DNA from 2 places in the Prochlorococcus sp. G4PB16 genome. Region 2 is predicted to be linked to the other one. Evidence: predicted binding sites of a transcription regulator. Region 2 holds the regulator's gene; the other holds the start of a gene.

Region 1 (15,161 bases), 750 kb from region 2:
AAAGAGAACGGAATCCAGAGTTAAATACAAAAAACTTCGACATGCATGAAAGAAGACTTGATCAATTTTCAAAGTCAAAATATAAAAACCGTATGTTCTATATCGGGGCTGATGGAACTTGCTACTATTACTCAGCCACTGGAAGGAAAATTTTTTGCTAATCATGAAATATCTCAATTTGTTATTGCTGCTTTAATTGGAACATCTTTTTCCCACTTCTTGGCTCGTTTAATAAATCCGGTATAGACTTTAAAGACGGATTTGAACCAAAAAGCAAAAGGGCAAAAAGAAATAATAAATTGTATCTTCTAGAGAATCAAAAACTTTGTGCGTATATCATTTAAAACTCAATGAACGCGGAGGCGGCAAGCATCTGAAGTATTGCCACAGCCAATCACAATGAAAATAATCAATCTACTTAAAACGAAATGAGGTAAATAATTCACATGAATAAGCACCTGAATATTTATTAATCCCAGATTAATCAGTATTATTTACTTCCTACTCCAGTAAAAACAAATCCATTAAGAATACAGAAATCATAAGCAAAAAGCTTTAAAACTTCAGGCATCTCAATCCATTTCATTTCCTCAATTTTATTTAATTGCTCTGAACTTAGATTCTCTACTTTAGCATATTCCTCCATCATCTTTGACCAACTATCAGAATAAATATCTACGTAAAATGCCTTTTGATTTTGATCAAAGAAATTAATTTTATCTTGCTTTGTACTAACTTTTTTAGATAGTTGCTTATAGTATTCAATGTCCGAAGTCATACTTATTTGCTTATTTAAAAATCTAATCTAAGAAATAAACTTTTAAATAGTGAGGAGATGTTCAAAATCTATACATTAAGTAGCCTGCGAAATCAAACTTTGGACTGATTTTTTTCGTTTGAAGTAAAAAAAATTAAATATAAAAACTAACTTACCTTGGAAAATCTGGGACTTCATCATTTTGATTATTAATCCTACTGTGGGGCAACACGTCTCCATCCAGTTGACAATAATTCCCTCCATAGACCTATCGCCAACTCTCTTCTCATCCTCTTTCGATTTTTTTAAGTGGGGGTCCATTTGATACAAGCCTGCCCCTCTCAATCCAAACCTTAGGGTTTTGATCCCAGCTCTCCCAATCATATCGAAACCTCAATATCTACTGTCCATTTACTTCCCTAATCCAACCATCCTGTTTATATGATCACCCAGCAATAGAACAAGTGTACCATTGAACGTTATTGGTATTTTTAGTGTGCCTTTTTGGGTGTGGCTTTATTTTTTCGTTTAGGAAGAGCCGTCATATCAGCCTTAGGAATGCTGAATGGAGTAAACAATTTCATGTTGTTAGTAAATCAATTTCGTATATATGTTTTAAGTCATCCAAAAGTTCAATGCATGGGTGAAAGTACCCTAAAACATTCGCATTGCACTACAACATACGATTTATAGGCTAACCAATTTCTTTAAACGCGAAATTAAAATGTCTATCCATACCATGCAATCATGTTCAGAATTTTGCTAATAACAGGTTCTTCATCAATTTTTAAGGTGTCAGAAGAAAAAAACGGATTATGAAAAAATCAAAATTGGGTTTGACCAGTTATTAAATTATCCTTGACTAGAAACTTTAAGCAAAGCAAGTCCAATCTAGATTTCGATGATTTGTTAGGAATGGAGCTGGTGTACAAACCTCCTCACCGTCTGGTGTTACATAACACCTTTCAATGCCCCAGCTTCGTTCAATAATTTTCACCTCAGTTGAGCCTTTCGGTAAAGGAGGTGCAGCAAATTGAGGTCTTGTCATATAGATATGCAACTAAACTTTTTTAGCTACTGAAAAAGATTTATCAATCGGTAAATTAATCCATTGACATTGAATCAAGTACAAAAAATACAAACTTAATAAAAGTAAACTTGAAAGCTTAAGGTGCCTTGTGTTTGAGAGTTTTTAAATGTTAATGGAAGTTGGCATCTAGATATCGAACTTTTAAAACCAACTCATTGACAGCCAATCATATAACTCTTCTCGTGAAGACCTTCACTAAACAAGTAATTGCTCAGTTCAAATGCAAATAATCTCACTGCTAATAAAATACCTGAAATAGCCATGAACTGGCTTTAGCTTAAAAGGCGAAGAATCAAAGCCGTTTCAAAAGAAAAATTCATTTTATTAAATGAAAAGGAAATTACACCTCTCCTCTAATAGCTTTAGTCTGAAAGTGAGTCAGAAGTTTTTTTACAAAGAAGCGAAATAAAAAGAATAAATATTAACCAAGAATCTGAAGAAGTTGGAAATACTTAATGATAGCAATATCTTTAACAGTTGATCTAAGTAAATTATCTTTTCTTGATTCTTTCTCCTCTCAGAGTTGACCAAATAAATTTTCAAAAAAAAAATAGACCTCAAATATAGATTTAATTTGAGTCTCCATAAATCAAAAGAAGCGGATTAATAAAACTTAAATCACCCGAAGGATTAACTTTGTTTACATATTTAGGTGTATTTTTTACATACAAATCACAAACAAACGAGTCGAAAGAAAATACGCGGTTTTTTTTTATAGGGTTCAAAAACAATCCATCAAGAAAAATGCAAGTAGATCTAAATGAACTAGCAAATTCATACGAGGTCGTTCCCGTATCTCTTAGTGATCCTTTTAAATCTTTAGTTGCCGAACCTTCCACGATGGAGGTACTTAGATTCATACCCATTATTGCCTTCATTGCTTTAATAATTACAGCTGTATGGAGACAGGGTATGAAGTTCCCAGTAAAAGCTATTGGCGATTTAAACAAAGACAACAAGCAAGAATAAATCAACAAAAGGATTTAAAAGATTTTCTTGTAATTCTAATAGCTGTAGTAAAAATTAAATAACATTAGCTCAAGTAAAAGCTACTGATGCTTAGAGGTTAGAGGAGGAATTAGCTAACTCATTAGTCAACTCAATTAATTTCATAGAAATTCCAATTTCTTTCATTGAGTGTCCTGCACTATCGATTACATAAAGTTTTGAAGAGGGCAATGATTTATTAAGATCCCATGCACTTCTCATTGGACAAACAACGTCATATCTTCCCTGAACAATCGAAACAGGAAGATCTTTAAGCTTAGCAACATTATTTAAAATATAATTTTCTTCTAAAAAAATGTTATTAACAAAATAATGACATTCTATACGGGCAAAAGAATCTGAAAAATTATCATTTGCAGCTTTTTTAATGGATAATTCTTTTGGCATGAGAAAGCTTGTTGACATTTCCCATCTCGTCCAAGCATGTGCCGCTTTGGATCTTTCAGACCTATCTTGACTGGTTAATCTCTTATAGAAAGCATTAATCAAATCACCTCTCTCATTTTGCGGAATAACAGATTGATAAAGATCAAATTCTTCAGGGAAAATCTCACTTGCACCTTTTTGATAGAACCAACTTAATTCGGTTTTTCTGCACAAAAATATACCCCTAAGAGTAAGACTTAAGATTTTTTCAGTGTGCTGAATGGCATAAACCAAGCTTAATGTTGAGCCCCATGACCCCCCAAAGACATGCCATGATTCAATTTTTAAGAATTGTCTTAATTTTTCAATATCTTCAATTAAATAATGTGTCGCGTTTTCTTTTAACTCAGAATGAGGAGAAGATCTACCGCACCCTCTTTGATCAAATTGAATAATGTTGAATTTCTTTGGGTTAAAATATCTTCTATAGGAAGGACTACTCCCACCCCCGGGGCCACCATGAAGAATCAAGACAGCTGATCCATCTGGATTGCCGCTTCTTTCCCAGTAGATTGAGTGAAGATGGCTCACTTTTAACATCCCTTGTGCTTTAGGTTCAATTTCTGGGAATAACATTTTTAATTAAATTTTCGTCTTTTGCTTTTGAGACATTTAATTCAAATCAAGCATACATAACAAAATTAGCTATAAAGGATTATTAAAAAGGAATTGATCAATGCCTAAGAAAAATTGGCTCAAAAGCTTTAGGTTAAATATTCATGCCCCTGGAACAGGCTTGGCCTTGATAATCTTGGCTTTAACTCAAGTACCAGTAGGAATAAAAAATGCAGCAGAAGTTGTTTGTATAGGTCAAACTTCAAATAAGATTTGGAAATCAGAAAAGAATCATTCGGATGCAAATATGCTTGCAGTGCAAAGATGCAATGGAAGAAATTAACTGGAATAATAATGTGTTCGTCTTCAAGCAATATTAGATAAAAAAACAAAAAATGTAACGTTGGGCTAGAACTTGATTTTTTAAACGATAAAAAGGTAAATATTTGAAAATTCTTCTTTTTTATGACTTCAGCGCTAAAAATAATCGATCAAGAATTAGCTCAGTTTGGGTGGGTTGAGTCAATAGCAACTAATTCAATAAGTGATTTCAAGTCACCCAAGATAGATGTGGGAGAACAAACGACTAATGAAAAAGAATCTGATCTCATAGACACATTCATATGTCATTTGATCTTTTATGTGGTTTTTTGCTACTCCCTATTTCTATATATTTTTATTGACCTTGGTTTTGGTTTCTTTTTAAAAAATAAAGTGAATACATTGTTTAAACTCCAAAAACAATTTGAGCTACCTTCCTTTATCAGTCCTCTTTCCAATTAATTAGACTAGGATTTTCCTTAATCAAATTATTTGGGTATTCCTTACTATCGCACTAACTTAAATTATGTATTTAGATAAGAAAGAAGTAATCTGCTAACGGTCTGAGTCTGCACAGACCGTTTTTTCATTTTTAGAGGCAATATTTCCTCGCCAAACTATCAATATATTTCTGAAAAAAATGAAGGGGTAAATGCTATGAAAAGCCCATAGAAGAGGATTACTTCTGTCTGGCTTGGTAATAGATTTTACAGCATTTTTTATCTTTATTTTCTAGATTTTTTATTACTACAAAATCAATTAGAAAATAAGCAAATCAATTGTTTATTTGAATGCTAAGAACCACAAACTATATTTCTTAACTGAATAAGGCTAAACATAGGCTTTACTCCAATAATTCTTTTCTTTGATTCGTTATCAAATAATAGCTAATTATACTTGAGTAAAAGCCGAGGTGTATAAATCAAGCAAGATCGATTAGAAAATACATATACCGATATGGAGGGTTATGAGACTAAGAACTCCTTTCAACATGATCAAAAATGCATTAAGTGATATTCGTACAATGCATGACTTCTCTTACACTGTTCCAAGTGAAACTAGAGATGAGTTTTGGAACAAAGAATGTAGTAACCATCCAACAGCATCTACATGCAAAATTTATGAGGGCTGACAATAATCAACCTTGATTGAATTAATGGCTTTTCAATCCATGAAAAAATAATCTAGGCAAAAAAATGGCCCTGCCTCGCAGGGCTTTAGAAAAAAGTGATTAACTAATGCCGATAGCAATTACCGCGATAAGCCAATTGGGTATTTAGCTCAGACTTAGCATCGCTTCTGCACGTGTTGTAGTGATTACGCCTGTAAGTCAGCTCAACACATTCTTTTTGTACTTTTTGCTCTTTGTGCTGAACATAGTTATGTCCGCGATAAAGAAGAGTTGTCATCATCCATACTCCGAATGTTGATTTAAGTCCCCGTTCCTTGGCTTAAATCGAGATGCGGCTCGCCATGTAGCAAGTTGAACGTTTTTGTAGCGTTTGCTACAAAAACTATTATCTTAGGCATGAATGGTGTATGTAGTTCATCATGATACAAAACCATCTAGTTGTATATACTCAATTCTCAAAATCATTTTTTGACAATATCACATTGAGAGATAATTCGGCTAAATATTTTTAAGCATTAAGAGGTCTCCCATAAGGGTTGCTTAGAAACTTCCCATTCTGTTTCCACTGACGACCTCCATAGGTATCTTGCTTTTTCATAAGTTAACTTCTCACTTTCATGTAACTGAACATGAGGAGTAATACCGTGGAGGAATCTGAGCCTGCAGCTAGCGTAGTGAACCCTAATAAAAACAGTTCCGTTTTCATCAGGGTGTTTATCTTTAAAAAATCTCATTGCCCAGACTCGATCTTTTTTTACAAGCCATCCTTCATCTTGCATTTTCAGTAGGAGCTTGGGTTATCTCTTTTATGCTGCCGTGCCTTAGAATGACAACTATCCTGTGACCAACGATTTTTCACAACTTCAAGGAAATCAAATATGAATTCATCTGGGCAATCAAGTTCATCCTGCAATTTATCTAATTCATCAATAAAGAATTCGAATGTTCTACTTATTAAACCTGACTTTTGCTTTTGGGACGGAATCCATTTGTCCATAACTACTAAAAATAATCAGCCAAAAAATAGTTAAACTATTATTGCAGAATATAATTAATAACACCTATTGTTAGGATCGAAAAAGGAAAGAATTAAGAATAAAAGCTTAATATCAGTAATTTTATTAATTACTGTCTTTGCTAAATGTTCTTAAAAAATAAATCAAGTCGATAACATAACCAGGAATTATCTATACCCTAAAGGTCGGTTTGTTTAGGAAGGGCAAACTAGTTCGAGTAAAAAGAAGGAAATCCCCCCAAAACGTCAATTAATTCAGGATAAAGAAGATCTATGAAACGCTATTTATTATTTTCCTATCGGCTTTATTTTTAACAGCTATGAATGCCAAGCCAAGGTTTTTGGTGATCCTTCAAAAAAGCACTTAAGGAATAGAAAAAAAAATAAAAAACATGTCGCAATGCGAGGAACAAGGCAAGCAATACACTAAAAGCTGGGGTATTCCTCGTTACTTGTGTTTAATTGGCAATTAAAAACTTTACAACAAAATGCCTTTTTGTTACAACTGCATAATTAACTTGCTGATTTTTGATTAGTAGACGAATTGAAGTGTGGTTTAACAACAATCACAACCTTTTCCGCCTGTAACTACATTATCTTCAAAAGTATCAGCAATATCTCGAAGCATTAATGCAATAAATGAAGGAGGACATTGGAGTTCACTAGCATACTTAGCGTATTGCTGAGCAGTTCCCTGCATTGCTGGAATAATAATGTTAACGATTTGTTCTTCTGTGGGTGACCACTTGGTTTCGCATTGTTCAGTCAAAGTTTGCAGTCAAGTAACAACAAAACCATAAATGTATTTTACAGGGAGTCAATGTATTAAATCCATTTAGCAATTGCTCAAGCATTTGATCAAACGACACCTAATTTCATTCCACTTTTTACCTTGGCAAGAATTTTATCGTCTAAGTCATTGTCTGTTTGAAGAACTAGCCACTCAATTGCATTGATAATAAAAGCTTTCATTTGTTTCTTGAAAAATTTTTTCAACATCAAAAACAGCACTGGCTTAAGTATTAAGAAAAGGAAACTAACCATTGCATTCCAGTTTATTCAATATGGTTTTACATCATATTCTCAATATTGGTGTAACCACCCCAAAAAAATATGCATTGCACTACGACATGGAACACGTTTGTTGGTTAGATTCATCTTGCCCTTACGGTTCAAATCATGATTACTCCATATCACTTAATTTTATTTGCAATCCTTTTAGTAATTACTTCTGCTTCAATTTTTCAAATGTCCACTGCGGAGCAAAGCTGATGACATCATTTTTCATAATTGCATTAGCTGGTTATTTCTATTTGATGGCGTGTTTATGGAGAGATTTAAGAAGAACCAAAACGAATTGAAATTTACTTAATATTTCAATTTTCAAAATTGCTTGATAACTTCAAAGAAGACTCAAACAAAATCTTTTTCATTATCCAGTAGAATAAATGAAAAACATTACAAGATTTTCAGCAATCAGTTTACCTGCGATAATTGGGATGGGAATTGCCTGGATCGGCAATCGAGTTATTAAAAATGAAAAAGGACTTAAAGATCGTGAATTAGAGCTTAAACTTCAACTAAAAAAGAGATTCAATTGAACATTTTTAATTAAAAGTAAAACTCAATGATGAATAATATTGGCCTAATTTTATTTGATATAGATGGGGTTATTCGTGACGTAACCAACAGCTATCGATTGGCTATCCAAGAAACTGTAAATCTTTTTAGTGGATGGAGACCCTCGATAGAAGATATTGATTTTATAAAAAGTGAGGGGTGCTGGAACAATGATTGGGATTTGAGCTTAGAAATGATTAATAGACATATACAAAAAAACAATCTTTCTTTTTCAGCCCCGTCTAGAAAAATATTAATTGAATGCTTTGACAACTTTTATTTTGGTGGAGATCCAAACCATGACTCTAGTGAATGGTCAGGTTTCATTAAAGATGAGACGTTATTAGTCAAACATACACTTTTTGAGGAATTAACTCAACGAAAGATTGGTTGGGGTTTTGTAAGTGGAGCTGAATTGCCATCAGCGAAATTCGTCTTAGAGCAGAGGCTCGGCTTAGCCTCTGCTCCCTTAATTGCAATGGGTGAAGCGCCTGAAAAACCGGATCCAACAGGTTTTATTTCACTTTCTTCTAAACTTTCAAAAAAACATTTAGGCCTCTCCAATCCTCCAATTGCATACATTGGAGATACTGTTGCAGATGTTAAAACAGTTATAAATGCTCGGATTAAGATCCCTGACCAGAAATTCATTAGTCTCGCTATTGCCCCCCCACATTTACATGTAGCTTCAAGTCGAGAGAAACGTCTCAGGTATGAGGCAGAGTTGAGAAAAGCAGGTGCCGATTTGATTATTAAATCAATGGACAATTTAAGAGATGAAATTCTAACTTTGTTCATAAACCAATAGATAATTATTAATCTAATTTTTTAATTCTTATCATTATTCAGTTGCTCAGACAAATATCCACATAAATAATTTCTTAAATTGAATTTGTTAAAAAGGTGCCTTAAATCAGTTAATAATGAGTAATTATTAATCTTTAGCAGGTAACTGCTAAACCATATCAAGCTGAAACTGCTTCAGTATTAATCACATCATCGCCAGAAATGTCTAAGTCATCATCATTTGATTTCTTATTTTGAAAAATATAGTAAGCAGCACCGCCTGCAACTGTTGTGGAGACTATTAATCCAGAGATAAGTGTAAGTGCAACAAGTCCACCTATCAAGCCGCCTTTCAAACGAAGAAGGTTGGATTTAACTAAAAGAAGTAAAAGTAATGTTGAAGTTGCTTTTAACGAAGCGATTCTTAAAGCTGCTAAAGGCCAAAAAGGATTAAAGAAAAACATTTTAAAATTTCTTTCTTCAAATGTAGAGGTTTTTTTGACTTATTGAGGGAGAAAAACTAGAAAATGGCGAAATTCCTTGTAGTCCCTCAGGTGCAAAAAAGTCATGTACAACTTCTTCTCTTATACTTCAGTGGGAAAGGAGATCATATTCTTTGCTGTTAATCCTGCACCAATGGCAACCAGTCCAATCACAAAAATCCATTTTGATCTTTCATTTGAAATAAGTCTTTAATCATTAACGATACCCAGTTATTTTTATTGGTAAATACTCTGAGAATTGGGTAAAAAATCTTCATCATGAACTTTATCAGCATTTTGAGAAATCATTACCCAATAAATAAATGCCCCAATAAAGAGAAGAGTAAATATCTTCAGCCAAAAGTTTTCTGGATAATTTGAATCAAAGTTGAGTTCATTTTCTTATCTCATTACTTCCAAAATAAGTTCTGGATGACCTTTTTCACAATCCCTAAATACCAAAAAGAGACCCACAAGACTCAATGGTCCCATAATAAGAGTCTTTTGGATAAAGGTTTTTATTAAAGGACCTAAAACCGCAAAAAAATTTATCATCTCTACCACTATCGCCGCCATTACAAGCAACAATCTTGAAAGTGATTTGGATAAATCAAGTACATTTCTTCTTACAGATTTACTTGTTACTTTTATCTTAATTTTATCCTGAATAAACATATTCATTTTAATTATTTTTTGAATGTGTGGTCAACTTCCAAATATTCGACTAATTCGTCCTCGGGTGTCTTCTGTTAAACAACAAAATTGGTTTAATTCTCAGGTAAGTTTCTTTAAAAAATATTAGTTGTTGTATTAGGAATATTTCATACAGTTGCTAATTTCGTAATAGCTGAGAATTACTTTCATTGACCTTCAGATCACTATTGTTATTAGTACATCTACAAGCAGTTCTAATCCCTATCCTTCTTGGAATTAAGTCCATAAACAGATTCAAGCAAATTAGATTTCCTCTACTACCGCCTTTTGCCTTTATCTCACTAGGTCTTGCCTCAATGTTTGAGATGTTCGATCATACGACTACGGCCTGGATATATGTGGATCACTCATCAATATATAATTGGCTGTTTTATTCATTTCTATCTATTGGATTATCGTTTTTTACTATTTCAGTAGCTAAAAACAAGTCGATCATAACTAGCAATATTTTATTAATAATTATCGCGATTTTATCTTATTGGTTACTAGGAAAGTCAACAACTCTTTTAATTCAAGTATTAATAAGTGTTCTACTTATATCGCAATGGTGGAGCCGATTTAAAGACTGGGTGTTCTTTATTTATCCAATCACCGGAGTAATATTTACTACATTTTTTGGGATTCTACTTTCAAATTCAGGCGAACAAATATGGCATATATTTATAGGTCCATCCGGAACGATAAGTGTTTTAGCTTTTTACTCAGTTTTAAAGAGGTCAAGAAAAAAAGAAATAATTTCTGCTTAAGAACATATTGATCAACTGCAAGACCCCTATGATTTATTAAAATGACATTTGCAGATATCTTCTTAGAGAATATAATTCATCCCGTAAGGTCGATTAGAGTATAAAAGCTAATGAGTCTTAGCTATCACAGGCAACACAAAATTTATGTTGCTGCAACGATGGGTTATGGAATTGGTTCTGAAGATCCAGAAGAATTGGCCCTCTATGAAATTATCAAGAAAGAAATAGAAAAGGATAGAAAAATCAGAAACATGGGCATTCAAAGAACTGATTAGACTCTCGTTTCAGAAAGTGTATAAAGATAGTGGTAGGCCAATTAATTTCGCTAACTTAAAGATCTGCGGATGTAGTTCAGTGGTAGAACGTCAGCTTCCCAAGCTGAATGTCGCCAGTTCGAGTCTGGTCATCCGCTTAAAAGAAAATCTTATCCAAATGCTAATTGTGTGGTGTAACTCACAACCACAAGTTCAGTCCACAAAAGACAATTGATATCGACATAATCTGATTTTAAATGTTTCCATGGATAATCTCTCTAAGGAACAAATTCTTGCTGCGTCCAGTGGATGGGTAGCTACAACATTAAATTTCCTTCCTGGCTTAGGTGCTGGATACCTCTACCAACGTCGCTGGATACCATACTTTGTAACTGGAGGAGTAGCTTCAGCTTGGTTTGTTTTAGGAGCCATTTTAAATGCTGATACAGATCCAACAAAAACTGACCAATTAATCGGAATAGGAGGTTTATTTTTGATCTCAATCACAACAATGATTGAGGCTAAAATTGCTCATAAGAAAGCAATATTATTCGTAGAAGAAAAGCTTCAGGCAAAGACTCCAAAGAAAAAAAGAGGTCTTTTTAGGTAATAAGCCATATAGAAAATCAATTGTGATGACGGTGAAGCAAACAAACGATTTCTGAAAAAATTGTTTGTCTTGTAGAAGGGTATAGAAAGTTGGTACTCATAGTGCCGTATAGAGCAATCTGAAAAAGATAAATCAATCACCATGTTTTCTAATCATGAAGTAAGACATTTAATTGAGAAAGCTGGACACATTTATGATTCAATTTCGTCATTAGTTACTTACAAAATTAATTAAAAGATGTAAGACTATTCTTCGCTTATTGTATTTACTGTATTTATGAGTGGCTGTACCAATAATACTAGAGACAGTAGTTTAAAACAAAATGTCATCTCTGAGACTAAAAGCCAAAGAGATCTTTGCCTAAAGTGATATGCTTACAGAATGATACTAATAAAGAAATTTCAGGCCTAATCTCAAGACAAAAAATAATCTGATTTAATTGTTTATTGTGAGTTTTTAAAAATATAGTTGATACGAATTAACATATATAATGATTTGAATTAGCCCTATCTTATGTCTTGAAACTCTCTAATCGATATATTTGAATCAAAATATTTTACAGTCCTCTTTTTTGTCTTATCGGCCATTTCAAAACAAAATTCATGAACATTAAATCTACGAATATATGATAGTAATATAAATGAAATAATCATCAAATTTAAGACTTAAGCAACTACAAATAGGTCTAAATGATCAGTACTAAAGCTATGCCAACAACAAGAACTTTCTCTGAGTTTACAATGAAAGCTGACTACTCATTCATGGATTATCTCGAACCTGATCCACAAGCAACAGATGATGGTGATGACCACCTAACGAGAGAAGTCTTTTCTGGTCACTATGTACCTGTAACTCCAACAGCGATTCCAGAACCAGAATATGTCGCTCACAGTAAAATATTATTTAACGAGTTAGGTCTGAGTCAGGAACTTGCTTTAGATGAACTTTTTTGTCGTCTATTTTCAGGCGACATAAGTGTTGCAACAACACCGATGCGACCAGTTGGTTGGGCTACAGGTTACGCACTATCGATCTATGGAACTGAATATACACAACAGTGTCCATTTGGGACAGGGAACGGCTATGGAGATGGGAGAGCTATTTCAGTATTTGAAGGTCTCTTTAATGGTAAAAGATGGGAGATGCAACTTAAAGGAGGAGGTCCCACACCATACTGCAGAGGAGCTGATGGAAGAGCAGTACTTCGTTCTAGTGTTCGTGAGTTTTTAGCACAAGATTATATGCAGTCACTCGGAGTACCAAGTTCACGCTCTCTCACACTATATGTCTCTAGATCTGAAACAATCCGGAGGCCTTGGTATACAAAAGACTCCCATTCAATCGATCCAGACATCCTGGTAGAAACCCCAGCCGCAATATCAACACGAGTCGCACCATCATTTTTACGTGTTGGTCAAATAGAACTCTTTGCACGTCGAGTACGCAATAATGAGCATCAAGATGCAATGAAAGAGCTAGAGATGATTGTGAAGCACTTAATCGTAAGAAATTACAAGGAAGAAATTGATCCGACTCTTAGCTTTAGCAATCAAATCGTTGAGCTCGCAAATTCATTCCGAGAGCGACTCACATCATTGGTAGTCAATTGGATACGGGTTGGCTACTGCCAAGGTAATTTTAACAGTGATAACTGCGCTGCAGGTGGTTTCACCCTAGATTATGGTCCATTTGGTTTTTGCGAACTCTTCGATCCTAGATTTCAACCTTGGACAGGTGGTGGTGAACATTTTGCATTCTTTAACCAACAAGTTGCTGCCGAAGCTAATTATCAAATGTTTTTGAATTCACTTCGACCTCTGCTTGCTGGCGATGCATATGCACTGGAGAGGCTAGATAGCATCCGAGATGGATTCACTACAGTCATGAATCAGAAAATGGAGAACATGTGGACGAAGAAGCTAGGCCTAGACAAGTATGACGCATCTATAGTAAATGAAATACTAGAACTCATGGTTCAAACAAAGGTTGACTACACAATCTTTTTCCGAAAACTTTCAAATATGCCAAGAGAACTTACGGACTTAAAAGATAGTTTTTATCTACCAATCTCAGAAGAGATTGAGACAAAATGGATCAGTTGGCTACAACGATGGAGAGAGCACATAAGTAACGCAGGTAATCAAAGTAAAATATCGGCAGAGATGAAACGTATTAATCCTAAATATACATGGAGGGAATGGCTCATTACACCAGCATACGAAAAAGCAGAAAAAGGCGACTATGGCCTCATAAAGGAGCTACAAAATGTTTTAGACAACCCTTACGAGGAGCAATCATTAGAAATACAGAAAAAATATGACAGACTCAAGCCCAAGCAATTTTTTGGCGCTGGGGGGATTTCACATTACAGCTGTTCATCATAAATAAAGATTAAAATTTAAATCCATGGATTCGGTACTAACGCTTTTAAAACGACACTTAGTTTTCTTTAATAGATAAAACAAACATAAAAAGAATCTTTGAATGCTTTTTTTTATTGGTAACCGAACTATTCATTCTCTCGATAATGTAAGAATTCATAGATGATAAATATAGTATAAATTTACCATGTCAGAAGAGACAAAATCTAAAATTAGAATTTTTCTACCATTTAGTTGGTTCATACCCGCAATGATTTCTTTTGGGGTGATTAATTTCCATCAACTATCTGCTGGTGTTCCTCCGATATCCATTTAGATCCATGTCATCATACAAATATGAATTTTACGAATCAATCGTTGAGGCATCAAACAAAGGTGCGTTGTGGGTCTAGATCAAATTGCCAACAATACATATCAACTTGAAATCAATTTTGCCCCATATATTTATCAAAAATGAATTGTTTCGATAAAATTAAACCACTCAACGCGGAAGATAGAGAGTTACTTACTGATTTGACATCCACGTTTGACTCGGGAACTCAATCTATTATTGAAGGAGACGAAGACGAAATAATAGATGAACTTACAAACTTAATGTCAGAAGTAAAAGAAGATTGAGTGAATCATCTAAATCCTAGAGATTAATATAGTTAATCACCATTATATTTTATAGAACCTAAAAAGCGTACCACCTCAACTATTAATCTTTTGCCAAATAATTTCAGCATCTCTGAGAAGGTAGAGAGCTTCTTTCCTACCAACGGCTCTTTCAGCATCATCCATCAATTTAATGTACCTCTCTCTCAAAGCCTGTTTTTCCATGACTACTTTAGTAAACATGTGAAGTTTTTCAGGTCGATCATCTAAATTACATTTCCGAACATTCTTTATGAGTCCATGTGGAAACTTCGCTCTTACTCGAACATTGTGCCTACTCATTAATAGATCTTGTTTAATGATTTATCGTTCAAATATTCTGAGTAGGGATATTATCAACTGCGTGTAGGGTTAACCTCCAGTTTTGGGTATTACACTAGGAAGTCGTAGTAACTTCAATTCCGTAGTCTTTCGCAATTTCAACCAACTCATTAATTGATAAGTCAACGAGATAACTTCGAATGCATTGAGAAGCATTAAAACTCTCAATACATTTTCTCTCATTAAAGATTGCACGAGAGATTCTTAAAGCTAAGGCTTCTTTAATGAAAAGTGTACAAAAACTGTCAAGATGTTATTAAAAACTTGAGTATGTTTGTGTATGTGG
Region 2 (15,161 bases):
TAAATTAAATTGAAATTGATTGCCTCTAAAATATTGACGTCCCTTGCTGAATCTAATATTTCCCTCCGCAGATAAAATACCAGTTGATTTTTCATATTTTAAAAGGTCTGATCTTAAGACCCCTCCATTTATAATGGCCTTAACATTACCCTCTGCTAAATAAATATTCTGATCAAAATCATATTGTTTATCAGAAAAAATCCTTAAGTTTAAAAATATATTTTCTTCTTTTGATTTTTCTAAAGGTGATTTTTTACTGCTTTTACTTAAAGTACCAACAGAAAAGTCATAATGTTCAGCTTTATGTAAATTGCCTACATAATTATTCTCTTCACTAATAGCTATCTCAAATAGAGACAGAAAAGTATTAAACCCTAGAAAACAAAGGTTTAGAAGCAAAAAATATCTTTCTTTCGCCGCCAAATGAGTTAAGCCGACGAAAAGATAATAACTAATAAAGAAATTACAGGAACTTTCTTAGTCCAGTAATTAGCCTGTCATTTTTTAGTCTTGAGGACTTTCTAAATCCTTTCTATTTGGTGTCCTTGTTGGATCACTTGCCAAGAAACCAAATAAAAAGATCCCGACAAAGAAAAAGACGACCGTATAGACGGAAATCTTGAGGGCAAGCATGAATACGAACTATCTAAATAGAGCTTAAACCTATCCTATGAAGTCAATAACTCCAATCAAAAAAACAAAGGTGTTACAGACTTTTGGAAATAGAGAAAATCAAGATCAAGGTAATAAAGCTAGAAAAGCCAATAAAACCAAGGGAAATTCATAAAAAGATCAAGATTGATTCAAATTCAAATTAAAAAAATCCATAACTTTCTTTTATTTTTTTTTTGATTTTCCTAGTTTTTCAATTTATTTCAGAACATATCTCTCAAATATCATTTTTTTTAGGACATTCCATCACAAGTTTCTACAGTCTCTTCTCCTTTGGGACAAGTTCCCATACAATAGCGGGACTCATACAAATCTGAGCTAGAGAAACGACATGGGACAAAAAACAGCACTTGGATCTTTGCTGAAATCTATTGGCAATTCTGGACAAGGAAAGGTTGTTCCTGGTTGGGGAGCTGTACCAGTAATGGCCTTTATAGGAGTTTTACTTTTGATTTTCTTAGTTATTATGCTCCAAATTTATAACCAGTCACTTTTATTACAAGGATTTTCGGTCGACTGGAATGGCTGAGTTGAGTAAATTCTAAATACTAGTGGTTCGCCCATGAATATTTTTGGGGTTGGCTTGCCCGAAATAGCTGTTATTGCTGGATTAGCACTTGTTATTTTTGGTCCAAAACGTCTTCCTGAGCTTGGGCGAACTATTGGAAAAACTCTTAAAGGTCTGCAAAGCGCCTCTACTGAGTTCGAACGTGAAATCAAAAATGCCATGAAAGAAGACGAGTCTTCAAATGAAAACATTTTGGACAAAGAAAATTAATTTATCCAAAACTAATTAGATATATCTCAATCATTAGGATCAAGAACGATTTTTTATTTGTATGTCGCCCGATAACTTGAAATTATTAGTTGGCTTAGGTAATCCTGGAGCTGAATATAACAAAACCCGTCACAATGTAGGATTTATGGTCTTAGAGCAACTAGCTAGTCAAAACAATTGCAATTTTCGTGAAAGCAAGAAACTCTTCGGCAAAACTTGCGCATATGGATTAGGTGCTAATAAAACTAGACTTTTAATGCCTAATACTTATATGAATGGAAGTGGAAAATCGGTGCGCTCAGCAAAAGATTGGTTTAATTTAGAAAATCATCAATTGATAATCTTAGTAGATGATATGGATCTTCCTCTTGGGAAAATCAGAGTACGCTCTAAAGGTAGCTCAGGAGGGCACAACGGATTAAAAAGCATTATCAATCATCTTGGCTCTACTGAGTTTAAGCGATTAAGGATTGGGATAGGCCCCCCAAGTGAAATTCAAAAAGAGAGGAAATCTAAAACTGTTTCGCACGTTTTAGGTAGCTTTTCAAAAAACGAATTTACAATATTAAATTACATCATTCAGGAAATTATTAGTTGTTTTGATTTAATTACTTCTAATAATTGGGACAAGATTTCTACTCGACTTAATTCTTTTAAACCTGAAAATTTATAACTTCAGAAAAATGAATACCAAACCATCAACTACTGCATATCTTCAGATTCACAAGCAGTGCTTTAATAAAAAAAAAGTTGAAGGAATTGTTCGAGCCGGAGATTTTGAGTGGAATTTTATTTGGGCTTTCAATCATGGGCAACTTTTTATAGAACCTCCACTTGGTAGAGCGCTAATAAAAGATGCTTTAGAGCGTTACTTAGTAAAAGCGGATTATAAACTTGAGTCTGGTGGAAATTACATTTTCACAGTTAGGGCCAAATTTTAATATCTAATTTATTAGGCCAAATGAATGTATATTTTAAATAATCTTCTAATAAAATCAATGCGACAACTGCATCAAGATTATCAGGAGGGAAGAGCATTTCTTTTGGAAGCCAACGAATGAAATAATTTGGAGGCCAAATCTCCCAATATCTAAACCTTGCCCTTAGTGTTGACCCTGTTTCATTAACATATTTAATATTAAAAATATTTTTTTGTTTTAATTTTTTTTCTATATACTTACAATTAGTTCCATCACCAACTATTATTTTATTAATATTATAGTTTTCATTCCAAAATGATACTAAATCAGAAAACTTATTTAATGAAGATATTCCTGCATCAATGATTTTTCCAGATTTAATATCAGCTAATAATAAGCCACACTTTTTATTCCCAGGATCTATGGATATATAAAAACTCATTTAGTTTTGTTTCTTAAAACATTTTCTAAAGATTGTAATTCTAATGATATTGAAACTTTATCTGCACTTTGACTATTATCAAGGGCCCTCGCAATAATTTTAAAATCTCCACTTTTTCTACTAACTAGATATTTACCTAAATTATTAATTTGATTAGCATTGATTTTCAAATCAGAGCTTAATGACCCTCTTCTCCTAACCTCAGCCAAAGTTGAAGCAAGTAAAAGATTGATCTTTTTACTGATAGATTCAGAATCAGAATTTGATAAATATATATTTTCTAAGGCAATAACTTCTCCTTGTCTTGTAATGATTTTATTTAATGTGACTTCAGGGAATGCATAAACATAATTCTCACCTTTTAATATATTTCCTGCTGATTTAATACTAACAACCCAACTTTTATTATCAGCTATTTTACTTTCCAGCTTCTCAATATCATCTTTACGGACTAATAATATTCTTCGATATTTTGATTGATTTGTTTTTACTAAGTTAAAAGCATAAAAATTTGCTTGCTGCAATAGACTTTCTATAAATTTTTTTGTATCAATATTTTTGTTTATTTTAATAGTCTTAGTTGCTAAAGTTTGACCACTTCTTATTACTACATTTCCACTTCTTAAAGCATATAAATTCTTTTCTAATTTTTTTAATTCTTTCTCACTCTCAGTGATCTTTGAACGAATACCCTCTAATTGAAATAGTCCAACCCTTAAATCTCTATCAAATGCAACCATAGTTGCAAATGAAATAGCACTAATAATACTACCTGTAAAAACAGTTATTAAAACAGCTGTACTTTTAGGTCTTAATTTAAAAACACTTAAACGCGCTTTACCAACTCTTGTACCTAGACGATCTCCTAAAGTAGAAAGTATTCCACCTAGGATTAAGATTAATAGAATTTTCAGCCAGGCTGTCACAGCAAGAAAGAGGAAAATTAATCAAACCTCCTAAACCTTAGTATGTAATGGCCTTCAATTAAATCTTTTTGCTAACGCAATCGGATCAAATATAGTTATTTTTTTCCTATCTATTGCCAATAATGAGGAACTTTTCAACTCACCAAGTAATCGTGTAATAGTTACCCTAGTTGAACCTATTGCTTCAGCTATAGCTTGATGAGAAAGTCTTAAGTCAATTGTTACTCCTTTTTCACCTGGTACACCAAAGTCCCTGCAGAGAACAAGCAAAAAGCTTGCCAATCGAGAGGACATATCTCTATGAGTTAAGGTTTCAATCATCGTTTCAGTTTGAAGTACTCGACTTGATAAACCTTGCAGAAGTAGTAATCCAACTGAAGCATCTTGCTCAATTGCATTTCTCAATGAGGTTGCTGGGGCAGAAACAAGTTCAACACGGGTAAATGCAACAGCATGATAAAAACGATCTGATCTATTTCCTGTTAATAAAGATAAAACTCCAAAAAGACTATTCTCTCTCAACAAAGCTACTGTAATTTCTTCACCTGTTTCATAAACCCTACTCAATCGAACTGCACCTCTCCTTATTAAATACACTCTTTCGGCAGGATCACCAGGAAAAAAAATAGTTTTTGACCTGTCTACGATTTCAGTTGAAACCCCGTCAAGAGATTTAATTACATCCAAGAGAGTCTTGCTTGGCGGTATAGAAGATGATGAATTACCATCCATCGGGCTATTTCTTGGGTTGTTGAAACGAGTAAAGCCACGATAAGAAGTGACCATATTTAATTTATTGTTCAAAGAACATTAATAAGTTGATAAAAAACGATATGTAGCCATGGCGACTTTTTTGAAGCTAGGTCTCCAATCCAAGCCTGCACTTACCTGAAAATTCTATCTTTTGACGCTCAAAAACCTAAGGAGCTATGGAAAAAAATTTAAAAACTACATTTTTTGTCCTCACATGAATCATTTATGGACCTTGAAAGTAATGAGAACCAAGTATTGTTGTTTCATACACCACAGATAGTGTTGAATTTGTTGATTAGAAATTTTATACCGCTAGATTAATTTAAAACATCCTGATAAAAATTGAGATGAATGCAGGAGTTAGCATTAATGCTCAAAAGATGGGGGCATCGTCATCAACTGAGACTTCTCTAAGGCCTAGCCCCAGAAGAAAGCCTTTACGACTAGTTGAAACTCAAGGTCAATTCCAAATCCACACTTCTACTTTTAGAGGTAGTTTTTCTGTTGTTCTAAGTGAGGCAATTAGATCGGCCGGATTAGGAAGCCAAGTTTTAATAGCTCAATTTTTGAGAGGTGGAGTAAATCAAGGACCCAATGGAGCGATAAATCTCTGTGGAAGACTTGAGTGGTTAAGACCAGCCATTGAAACCTGCTTACCCGAAAAAATATCGGAAGAAAATTTATGTTTAAAAAGAAAGTATGAAGAAAAAGCCATAAAAGAACTTTGGGAATTTTGTAAAGCTCGTTTACTCGAAAAAAAAATAGATAAAATCGTTCTTGATGAAATAGGAATGGCTATTAGCCTTGGTTTCATTGAAGAAAATGATTTAATTTTCATGATCAATAATCGGCCATCATCCACAGATATTATTCTTACAGGGCCATCAATCCCGCCTAAAGTAACTGAAATGGCTGATCAAATTACTGAATTACGCTGCAATTAAATGTTAAAAAACGATCGTTGGATTTCTGAACAGGCTTCTTTAGGAATGCTTGAACCTTTTCAAGAAAAGCTTATAAGACATCTTGAACCTGAATCAGAAAAATCACCTGTTTTAAGCTTTGGTTGCTCATCATATGGATATGACTTGCGTCTCTCTTCTAAAGAGTTTTTGATTTTTAGGCATGTCCCTGGCACAGTCATGAATCCTAAAAAGTTTAATCCTGATAATTTAGAACCTACAGAATTAAAAGAAGACGAGGATGGTAAATATTTTATTTTACCTGCTCACTCTTACGGCCTTGGGGTTGCATTAGAAAAAATGAAGGTACCACCAAATATTACTGTTATTTGCCTTGGTAAAAGCACTTACGCCCGCTTAGGAATAATTGTAAATACAACACCTGCTGAAGCAAGTTGGGAGGGTCATCTAACCCTTGAATTTAGTAATAGCTCCGGAGCAGATTGCAGAATTTATGCCGATGAAGGTATTTGTCAATTGCTTTTCTTTGAGGGAGATCCTTGTGAAACGACCTACAGTGATAGGAAGGGAAAATATCAATATCAACAAGAAAGAGTAACTCTAGCAAAGGTTTAAGAATGGGTTTTGTTCAATTAATAACTTTTACACCAGACGCTGAGAAAAGCATGGCATATATTGCCAGGGTTAGTAATCCAAAAAATCAGGAAAATGATGACTTTACTAAATTAATTCGTTATTGCATTAAAAATGAACATTGGAGTGTCTTTGAGCAAGCTTATATGACTTTGCAAATAGAAACTACTAGAGGAATTGCAGCACAAATATTAAGACATCGATCATTTACTTTTCAAGAATTCTCGCAACGCTATGCCGATAGCAGGCAATTAGGAGAAATTCCAATACCAGAATTAAGAAGGCAAGACAATAAAAACAGACAAAATTCCATCTCAGACTTACCGGAACAAGTTATTAATACATTTAACGAAAAAATCAAGCAACAGTTCAAGAGGAATAAACAACTTTACGAAGAGATGTTAGAAGCTGGAATTGCAAAAGAATGTGCAAGATTTGTACTCCCACTTGCCACCCCAACAAGGATTTACATGACAGGATCATGTCGATCGTGGATTCATTACATAAAGTTAAGAACTGGACATGGAACACAAAAAGAACATATGGACATAGCCCAAGAATGTAAAAATATTTTTACACAACAATATCCAGTGGTTTCATCCGCTTTGAACTGGCTAAACTAGTTATGAATTCTGGGACCTTCTAGTCTAATATTATTATTATTATTCTTAGAAATTAAGTTACTAGAATTTGAAAATTTAGTTAAAGATGGTAACTCAGAGTTATTAATTAAAGCAAGAAAGATTTCATTAAGTTCACTATACTTCCTAACTCCTAATGAAAAACCCTTAAATTCACCTTTATCGTCAAAAAAAGTTAATTTAGGAATACCGTTGACTTCATATTTATCAATCAAATCTAACCACCTAGAATTATCGACATTAAGCAAAACTATATCTATTTTATTTAAATTTTGTTGTTCAGCTTCAATCATATAAGGAGCCATTTCTTTGCAAGCTTCGCACCAATCCGCATAAAATTCAATTACCGTGGGTTTTCCATTTGACAATGCTATATCTGGTTCAAGAGATTTCTTCGCCATTTGATCAAGCATTTTACTTGCTTTAAATCCACTGCGGAAAAAGAATAGTGAAGCAACTAAAAAAAGACTTAGAAAAACTAAAAGAATTTTCTGCAGGAAGCCAAGATCTTCATCTCCATTTGTTTTATTAATCATGAGTTAAAAATTTATACTAATAATTATATACATAAACTTTAAATTGGAACATATCATATTTATCAATTATAAATTCATTTAATTAATGAATAATAGATTATTTCTAATATACATTGCTCTATAAATTGGCAAATCTTTCTTAAGTGAAAATAATTCTCTATCTGTTTTAACATTATAAGGATTCTCATCAATGAATCTTTGATCTCCTAAATCTTTACTATTAAAATATCTGTTTTTATCAATCGTATTGGTCATATATTCAAAGAGTTTGAATATATCACTTTGAATAAATATTTCTCCATCCTCACTCATAGATTTAGCAATTGAATTTAAAAGATTTGTTTTTAAAACTCTTCTTTTAAAGTGTTTTCTTTTAAACCAGGGATCCGGGAATTGAATAGAGACTCTTTTTAATTGACCATAATCTAAATCTGACAACCATTCATCTAGACTGACATTTACATTACAAAATAAAAATTTTAAATTATTCAATTCTAATTTCTTTCTTTTTTTCTCACATAAGCTAACAAGAGGTTCTCTTATCTCAAGCCCAACAAAATTCCAGTCAGAATATTTTTTTGCTAATTCAATCAAAAATTCACCTTTTGCAGATCCAATATCTAAATGAATTGGATAATGAGATTTCCGAAAAAGAACATTCTTACTTGGAAGTGATAATGGTAACTGAAAAAATTTGCTTAGAGGATTTACATGCTGTCTCACAGAATGAAAGCTGATATGAATAAATCAGATTATTATATTAGCAATTCAACTAAATTTTTCAGAAGATAGTCTAAACGCAAGCAATTTATAAATTTTTAATTGGGGTATATTAATTATCTTGTTTTGTCTCTAGATAATCATAAACCGATCTGTGCTCTTTGTTGATTGATAGAGTGATTGTTTGTCCAAATATAGAAAAAAACTTTAATAATTAAGAATACATATAAAAAGAATCCATTAAGGTTGATAATAAATATGAATAAAAAATTTTTTTGACTGAAATTCAATTCCAAATTCTAATTTGGCTCTCATATCGAATCGCGGCTACCTTCGCGTTTGGGTTACCTTTATTTTTATTGGTTTGGGCAAAAAGATCAAATTTAAGCTCTATTGATCGACTTTTATCAATTTATTGGAAAGTTTCTAGTCTTTATGCGATAAACCTTTTATTTCTTAGTGTTGAGAGCCAGTTAGGTCAATTAATTTCATTAGTTGCACCAATACTTATGGTTAGCTCAGTTTGGTTTTGGTGTGATCTAAATGCAGAAATTGATGAAATGCCTGTTTATAAACCAATTGCTTTAACTACCAGAATTTGGCGATGGAGCTTATCTTTTTGGTGCTTACTAAATACTGGACTTCATCTATTTAGTTGGAGATGTTTAAATTCAATTAATGAAAATTATTGTGATACTTGGAGAGAGATTCCATTTAATTCATTCATTACAACAAAAACAATAATAAGGTTTGTTTTAGATGGTAATTGGAGCAAAGGATTTGCGACATTTTTTGCATATTTAGCTCTAATACTATATTTAATGGGTTTACTTCAATGGTTGATTATCCAATTGCCAAAGAATGGTCGTTTTGCTGGTAAATTCTAAAAACTAATAACTATAATATTAGATTAAATTGTTATCTATTATATGGCTAAAACTACTTTTTCGCATCTTTTACAAATATTGGGATGTTGTTCATTTTTGCTCATTTCATTTTCATAATGCCAACACCTTTCACACTTAAATCCGGTTGCTTTTGCGATTTCAACAGAACCAATATCATTGTCCTCACTAACTAAAACTTCAGGCCATGGCTCACCTCCAATTTGCAAAGATGAAACTAGGAACCAATCTCTTAATACATCAACATTATTGGATTCACTTTGAGCCAACCATTCAATAGCAGATTGAACTTTTACATCAGATATATCAAACCTTACTGATGCTTCCAAAGAAGAACCTAACTCTTGATTATTTCTACAACTCTCCAACATCCGATTAATAACAGCTCTGAGTTTGCGGAGTTCAATAACATGGCAATCAAAGCTACTATTTCTCCATGATTTAGGCGCTAAAGGCCATCCTCTTTGAAATACGGAGGCTTCCTCTAAACTATATGGAATATTCTGCCAAATATCCTCTGCCATATGACATAAAACAGGTGCAATTAATCCAGATATTTTCTCAATTACCAAGGATAAAACTGTCTGACAACTTCTTCTTCTAAAGTCAGATTTAGAACTAACATACAACCTATCTTTTGCAATATCCAAGTAAAAATTAGATAGATCCACTACACAAAAATTCTGAATTGTTTGGAAAAATTTAGAAAATTCAAAATTATTATATGAATCTGTAATCTCATCGATTACTTCAGCTGTTCTATTCAACATCCATTTATCTAACAAAGGTAAGTTAGCGATATCAATGGAATCATTTTTATAATCAAAATCATACAGGTTGCCTAATAGATACCTTGAAGTATTTCTAACCTTACGATAAACATCCGAAATTTGCTTCAGTATATTTGATCCGATAGGAACATCTGCAGAATAATCCACAGAACTAACCCATAACCTCAAAACATCCGCTCCGTAAGCGGGCTCTAATTTCTTATTTGAACCACCGTTAATTATAACCAAAGGATCAATAATATTTCCTAAGGATTTACTCATTTTCCTACCATTCTCATCTAATGCAAAACCATGTGTAAGGACCTTTTTAAAAGGTGCATGTTCATTAACTGCTACAGAAGTTAATAAAGAGGACTGAAACCAACCCCGGTGTTGATCAGATCCTTCCAAATATAAATCTGCTGGATAATTTAAATTTTCTTTTTTAGAAATAACTGAGGACCAACTAGATCCAGAATCAAACCAAACATCCATAGTATCAATACCTTTTTGCCATCGGTCTGCTTCATTTAGATAAGAAGGAGGTAATAGCTGAGATTCTTCATATTCCCACCAAATATCTGATCCATGAGTAGAAAACAACTCAGCTATATGAGAAATAGTTTCTTTATTTAGCAAAATCTCTCGCCCATTTTTCTCATAAAATACTGGTATTGGAACCCCCCATGTCCTTTGCCGGGAAATACACCAATCTCCTCTTTCTCTAACCATAGAATTAATTCTATTTTTCCCAGATTCAGGAAGCCAAATTACATCATCTATTGCAGTAAGAGCTTTATCTCTAAATCCTTGAACTGAAGCGAACCATTGTTCTGTAGCTCTAAAAATAGTTGGTTTTTTAGTTCTCCAATCATAAGGATACCTATGCTCATATGGAATTTCTTTAAGCAAAGATCCTGTATCATTCAGATCATTTATTATGACAGTATTAGCATCTTTTAATACATTTAGACCTTCATATTTTCCAGCTTCCTTCGTCAAAAACCCTTTTGAATCGACTGGGCAAGAAATTGGTAAATTATATTTTTTGCCAGTATTAAAGTCATCAACACCATGACCTGGAGCAGTATGTACTAATCCTGTACCTGAATCAGTTGTAATATAATCTCCTCCTAAGACAACAGGACTTCTTTTATCAAATAAAGGGTGTTTATATATAATTCCATCTAATTTTGATCCTTTAATTAATACTCTTTTTTCATAATTAATTCCTACACTCTCAGATACTTCTTCCAAAAGATTATTTGCAGTAATTATTAATGATCCATCAGAACTTTGTGCAATTACATAGTCTAATTTTTGGTTAACAGATATGGCCTCATTTGCAGGAATTGTCCAAGGGGTGGTGGTCCAAATTATAAGTTTAGCTTCTTTTAATTGTTCTTCAGAATTAAATAAATCTGGAGCTTGCTTAGAAACTTCTTGAGTTAATATTTTTGGTATTTGATCAACTTTAAAGCCGACATAAATACTTTTGCTCACATGACCGGTCGGATATTCCAATTCTGCCTCGGCCAGAGCAGTTTGAGAACTTGGACTCCAATGAACTGGTTTTAGACCTCGATATATGTATCCTTTGAAGACCATTTCACCAAACAACTTGATCTGAGAGGACTCAAACTTTTTGTCTAAACTTAAATATGGTTGATCCCAATCCCCCCATATTCCCCATCTTTTAAAACCATCCATTTGTTGTGAAACTTGCTTTTTTGCATAAGCAGCTGCTTTTTTTCTCAACTTAATTGGATTTAATTCAGCTCGTTGAGTTTTATCCATATCTTGAAGAACTTTCAATTCAATAGGCAATCCATGGCAATCCCATCCAGGGACATAACAAACTTTTTTACCTTTCATTGTTTGAAATTTATTGATTATGTCCTTCAATACTTTGTTAAGAGCATGCCCCATATGGAGGGTCCCATTTGCATAAGGGGGACCATCATGCAATGTAAAAGTCTCTCCAGAATTGTTTAAGCCTAATTCGAAATCTATCTTTTTTTCGCTCCAAAACTCTTGCAACTCAGGTTCTCTTAGAGTTGCATTTGCCCTCATCCCAAAATTAGTCTGCAAAAGGTTGAGAGTTTCTTTGTAAGTGGGAAGATCCTTTTGAGAATCTTTATTGACATTATTCACTTTGAGAAATATTCATTAGTCATCATGATTGCCTAAGGCCTTTTAACCTTATCAAGAAGTTTCTTCATTTTCAGTGAATTCTTGATTTTCGATCTTATTAGAATCAATTGGCTCAGATCGATCAACTACTTTCTTCTTGACCTCTTCTTGCAATTCAGGATGAACCCATTTCTTTTCTTTTAAAGGTTTCTTAGATTTATTCGTGAAGCCTTTAACAAAATTTAAACAGCCATCACCTAGTAAAGCAAAACTCTGACCAAGCTGTTTAAAGGATTCAAACCATCTTTGCAAAGATCCAATTCGCTTTTTTTCTTCAGAACTTAATTGATACCACCTAATTTGAATTATTTCTAAAATCATTTTTCCATACAAAATTACCATAGAAATAACAAGTAAATTTATTGATCCTCTTAAAAAATCATTCTCCACTAATAGAAATAATCCTAAAAATAAAAATAGTCCGCCCATCAACCAATCTCTTGGCCTACTTAATTCAACAAGCATTAAAGGTAAAGCCAATATCAAAAGCCCAACAAAAAGAAAAAAGTATCCTGAAATAGAAACAACCATATTTTTCTCAAGATGAGTTTATTTTGCAGTGAAGGCGCTTATGGAACAACTAAAAATTATGCATCATAAAAAAAGAAGTTCTAATGTCTCATATACAAATATGAAAATTACATTAATCTTTTTACGTTGACGAATCAAAAATAGTCTTTTAATAGCCATCTATGAGCTGCTAGAATTAAATGACAGTCGGTGAAAACCTTTGGCCCACCTGGCGGAATTGGTAGACGCGCTGGTTTTAGGTACCAGTGACTTTATGTCGTGGGAGTTCAAGTCTCCCGGTGGGCATTTTTTAATTAAGCTGTACATGCTTAATTAATCTCAATCACATCAAGCAATGACCCAGTGCTTATCGAGGTCTGACAAAAATAAGGCAACGAAAAAGCTGAAGTCATTACGCGACTGGCAAAATGAGATTCAAGAATATCTTGATCCCCCCAAGCCTATAAACGTAACTTTAGGTCTTTTCTTTGGTGGATATATTCTTGCAATAGTTAGTGTTTGGCAGTGGTATCAGGGGAATTGGCCATTACCAATTTTGGTTGCATTAGCTTTTTTGGCTCTTCATATGGAAGGCACTGTTATTCATGATGCCTGTCACAATGCTGCCCATCCAAATAAATGGATCAATCAATTCATGGGCCATGGGTCAGCAATATTGCTAGGTTTTAGTTTTCCAGTTTTCACAAGAGTTCATTTAGAGCATCATAAATACGTTAATGACCCAAAAAACGACCCAGATCACATAGTTAGTACATTTGGTCCTATTTGGTTAATTGCTCCAAGATTTTTTTATCACGAATATTTTTTCTTTGAGCGAAAACTTTGGAGAAAGTTTGAACTAATGCAATGGGGAATTGAGAGAGGAATATTTATTTGCATAGTAATTGCAGGAATTAAATATAATTTTATGAATGTTATTTATAATTTGTGGTTTGGACCAGCTTTGATGGTTGGAGTAACTTTAGGAATATTTTTTGATTATTTACCACATAGACCTTTTCAATCTAGAAATAGATGGAAAAATGCTAGAGTTTATCCAAGTAAATTAATGAACTTGTTAATAATGGGACAAAACTATCATTTAATTCATCATTTATGGCCCTCCATACCATGGTTTGAATATAAACCAGCTTACGAAACCACAAAACCACTTTTAGATCAAAAAGGTTCACCTCAAAGAATGGGAATTTTTGAAACTAAAAATGATAGTCTAAATTTTCTCTATGATGTTCTACTTGGAATTAGAAGTCACAAAGAAAGAAGAAGTAAAATGAGACCAATAGCAAGAATATTACCAACAAATAATTGGAGGAGAAAGTATATTAAATTAATCCATAAAACAAGAATTAAAACAGAAAGCAAAAGATAAGTATTAAATCTAAAGTATTTTTGGAACTCTAAAAAAATCACCTTCCCTTTGAGGTGCTTGATTAAGAAGATCTTCTCTTGAGCAACTAACTTCAACTAGATCCTCTCTCATTGCGTTAACTACCTCTACAGCTCGAGTAGTTGGGGGGATATTCTCAGTATCTATTTCTTTCAGTTGATCTACATAGGATAGTATTTCCTCGAGTTGCTCTGTATAAGTTTCTATTTGATCTTCTGGAAGTTCTAAACGTGCTAACCGTGAAACCTTACGAACATCAGATGAAGAAATTTTAGTCATGGTTATGATAGAAAATTTTCAAGATCTTTAGATAGTGAGTGTGACGTCTTGTGAGGCAAAGATCTTAGTGCTTTCGATTAGAAAATTGTTTTGTCCACCATTTTGCCATCTGAATGCCTTTTACGAAATTTTAAGTGTTAGTAGATTGATCAGCAAGATAGAAAATCTATTATTTAATAAGTAATATGGATTAAAAGAAATAGGAATCAAATCTCAATTCTTACAAAGGAATTCTTTTCAAGACCATCTCATTTGGTGGCACCTAACTTAATCGGATGTTTTTTAATTAGGCGCTTAACAAAAAACAGCTGTCTTGCTGGCATAATTGTTGAAACTGAGGCTTATTCTCAAGAAGAAGCTTCATGCCATGGCTTCTCAGGGAGAACGCAAAGAAACAAAACCCTTTTTGGTGAACCTGGTAACTTTTACATATACCTTTCATATGGCATTAATAACTGCGTAAATATTGTTACCGGGGAAAAAAACTTAGCAAATGGTGTACTTCTTCGATCAATAGCAATAAAAGGAGAAAACGAGAGAATTGCCTCTGGGCCAGGGTTATTGGCAAAAAGGTTTGGTTTAAATAGGGATTTTGACAATTTACCCTTGACACCTGCAAATGATTATTGGTTAACCGAGGGACAAAATTTAACAAAAATCGGAAATATTGTTCAAACCACAAGAATTGGCATTTCGCAAGCTAAAGATCTACCTTGGCGTTGGTACCTTAAAAATAGTAGAAGTGTTAGCAAAAGGGTTAAAGGAGATCGAATTCCTCCAAAAAATAAGTGTTGGTTACCATCCACATTTAAGGGATTATGAATAATTGGAAACATAATCACATTCTTGATCTATCTACATTTTCTTTAGAGGATTACAACACAGTTTTAGAACTGACAAAAAGATTTAAAGATGTCCATAAATCAAGTTCTAGAAAACTTCCCGCACTTCAAGGAAGATTAATCGCAAACTTATTTTTCGAGCCAAGTACAAGAACAAGAACGAGCTTTGAACTTGCAGCAAAGAGACTATCTGCTGATGTTCAAAATTTTTCTGTATCGGCAAGTTCTTTAAGCAAAGGAGAGACTCCTTTAGACACTATTCTCACTTACATCTCAATGGGTGCAGATATCCTAGTGATTAGGCATGAGT

What was found. Region 2 encodes NtcA, which controls nitrogen genes in cyanobacteria. Its sites were predicted from a motif close to GTANCNNNNGNTAC; they were not measured.
Region 1: AC6EIZ_RS02900 (DUF4278 domain-containing protein) is a predicted target of NtcA. The motif match lies at 5,653-5,666, and genes of this name have one in related genera.

What each region holds. Positions count from the first base shown of each region.
Region 1 covers NZ_CM186289.1:467,663-482,823, forward strand. Annotated here, with positions in the region: gene AC6EIZ_RS02850 (hypothetical protein) at 1-161, shown strand, start outside; gene AC6EIZ_RS02855 (hypothetical protein) at 491-778, opposite strand; partial or broken gene AC6EIZ_RS02860 (DUF1651 domain-containing protein) at 973-1,154, opposite strand; gene AC6EIZ_RS02865 (hypothetical protein) at 1,268-1,450, shown strand; gene AC6EIZ_RS02870 (hypothetical protein) at 1,629-1,805, opposite strand; gene AC6EIZ_RS02875 (hypothetical protein) at 2,592-2,816, shown strand; gene pip (prolyl aminopeptidase) at 2,907-3,857, opposite strand; gene AC6EIZ_RS02885 (hypothetical protein) at 3,958-4,179, shown strand; gene AC6EIZ_RS02890 (hypothetical protein) at 4,302-4,619, shown strand; gene AC6EIZ_RS02895 (hypothetical protein) at 5,149-5,289, shown strand; gene AC6EIZ_RS02900 (DUF4278 domain-containing protein) at 5,393-5,569, opposite strand; gene AC6EIZ_RS02905 (DUF1651 domain-containing protein) at 5,805-6,068, opposite strand; gene AC6EIZ_RS02910 (hypothetical protein) at 6,071-6,286, opposite strand; gene AC6EIZ_RS02915 (hypothetical protein) at 6,861-7,073, opposite strand; gene AC6EIZ_RS02920 (hypothetical protein) at 7,753-7,905, shown strand; gene AC6EIZ_RS02925 (TIGR01548 family HAD-type hydrolase) at 7,932-8,732, shown strand; gene AC6EIZ_RS02930 (hypothetical protein) at 8,890-9,174, opposite strand; gene AC6EIZ_RS02935 (hypothetical protein) at 9,595-9,873, opposite strand; gene AC6EIZ_RS02940 (hypothetical protein) at 10,056-10,652, shown strand; gene AC6EIZ_RS02945 (hypothetical protein) at 10,763-10,927, shown strand; tRNA gene AC6EIZ_RS02950 (tRNA-Gly) at 10,993-11,064, shown strand; gene AC6EIZ_RS02955 (DUF8646 family protein) at 11,172-11,516, shown strand; gene AC6EIZ_RS02960 (protein adenylyltransferase SelO family protein) at 12,206-13,900, shown strand; gene AC6EIZ_RS02965 (hypothetical protein) at 14,351-14,515, shown strand; gene AC6EIZ_RS02970 (hypothetical protein) at 14,591-14,836, opposite strand.
Region 2 covers NZ_CM186289.1:1,685,030-1,700,190, reverse strand. Annotated here, with positions in the region: gene AC6EIZ_RS09595 (DUF3769 domain-containing protein) at 1-423, opposite strand, end outside; gene AC6EIZ_RS09590 (photosystem II reaction center protein I) at 505-633, opposite strand; gene psbH (photosystem II reaction center phosphoprotein PsbH) at 1,004-1,201, shown strand; gene AC6EIZ_RS09580 (TatA/E family twin arginine-targeting protein translocase) at 1,235-1,450, shown strand; gene pth (aminoacyl-tRNA hydrolase) at 1,512-2,123, shown strand; gene AC6EIZ_RS09570 (DUF3146 family protein) at 2,134-2,391, shown strand; gene AC6EIZ_RS09565 (RuvC family protein) at 2,375-2,812, opposite strand; gene AC6EIZ_RS09560 (DUF3084 domain-containing protein) at 2,809-3,738, opposite strand; gene ntcA (global nitrogen regulator NtcA) at 3,793-4,470, opposite strand; gene AC6EIZ_RS09550 (cob(I)yrinic acid a,c-diamide adenosyltransferase) at 4,839-5,435, shown strand; gene dcd (dCTP deaminase) at 5,436-6,029, shown strand; gene thyX (FAD-dependent thymidylate synthase) at 6,032-6,670, shown strand; gene AC6EIZ_RS09535 (thioredoxin domain-containing protein) at 6,667-7,224, opposite strand; gene trmB (tRNA (guanosine(46)-N7)-methyltransferase TrmB) at 7,303-7,947, opposite strand; gene AC6EIZ_RS09525 (DUF3177 family protein) at 8,220-8,831, shown strand; gene ileS (isoleucine--tRNA ligase) at 8,870-11,773, opposite strand; gene AC6EIZ_RS09515 (hypothetical protein) at 11,825-12,343, opposite strand; tRNA gene AC6EIZ_RS09510 (tRNA-Leu) at 12,546-12,628, shown strand; gene crtR (beta-carotene hydroxylase) at 12,678-13,712, shown strand; gene gatC (Asp-tRNA(Asn)/Glu-tRNA(Gln) amidotransferase subunit GatC) at 13,722-14,009, opposite strand; gene AC6EIZ_RS09495 (DNA-3-methyladenine glycosylase) at 14,262-14,831, shown strand; gene AC6EIZ_RS09490 (aspartate carbamoyltransferase catalytic subunit) at 14,828-15,161, shown strand, end outside.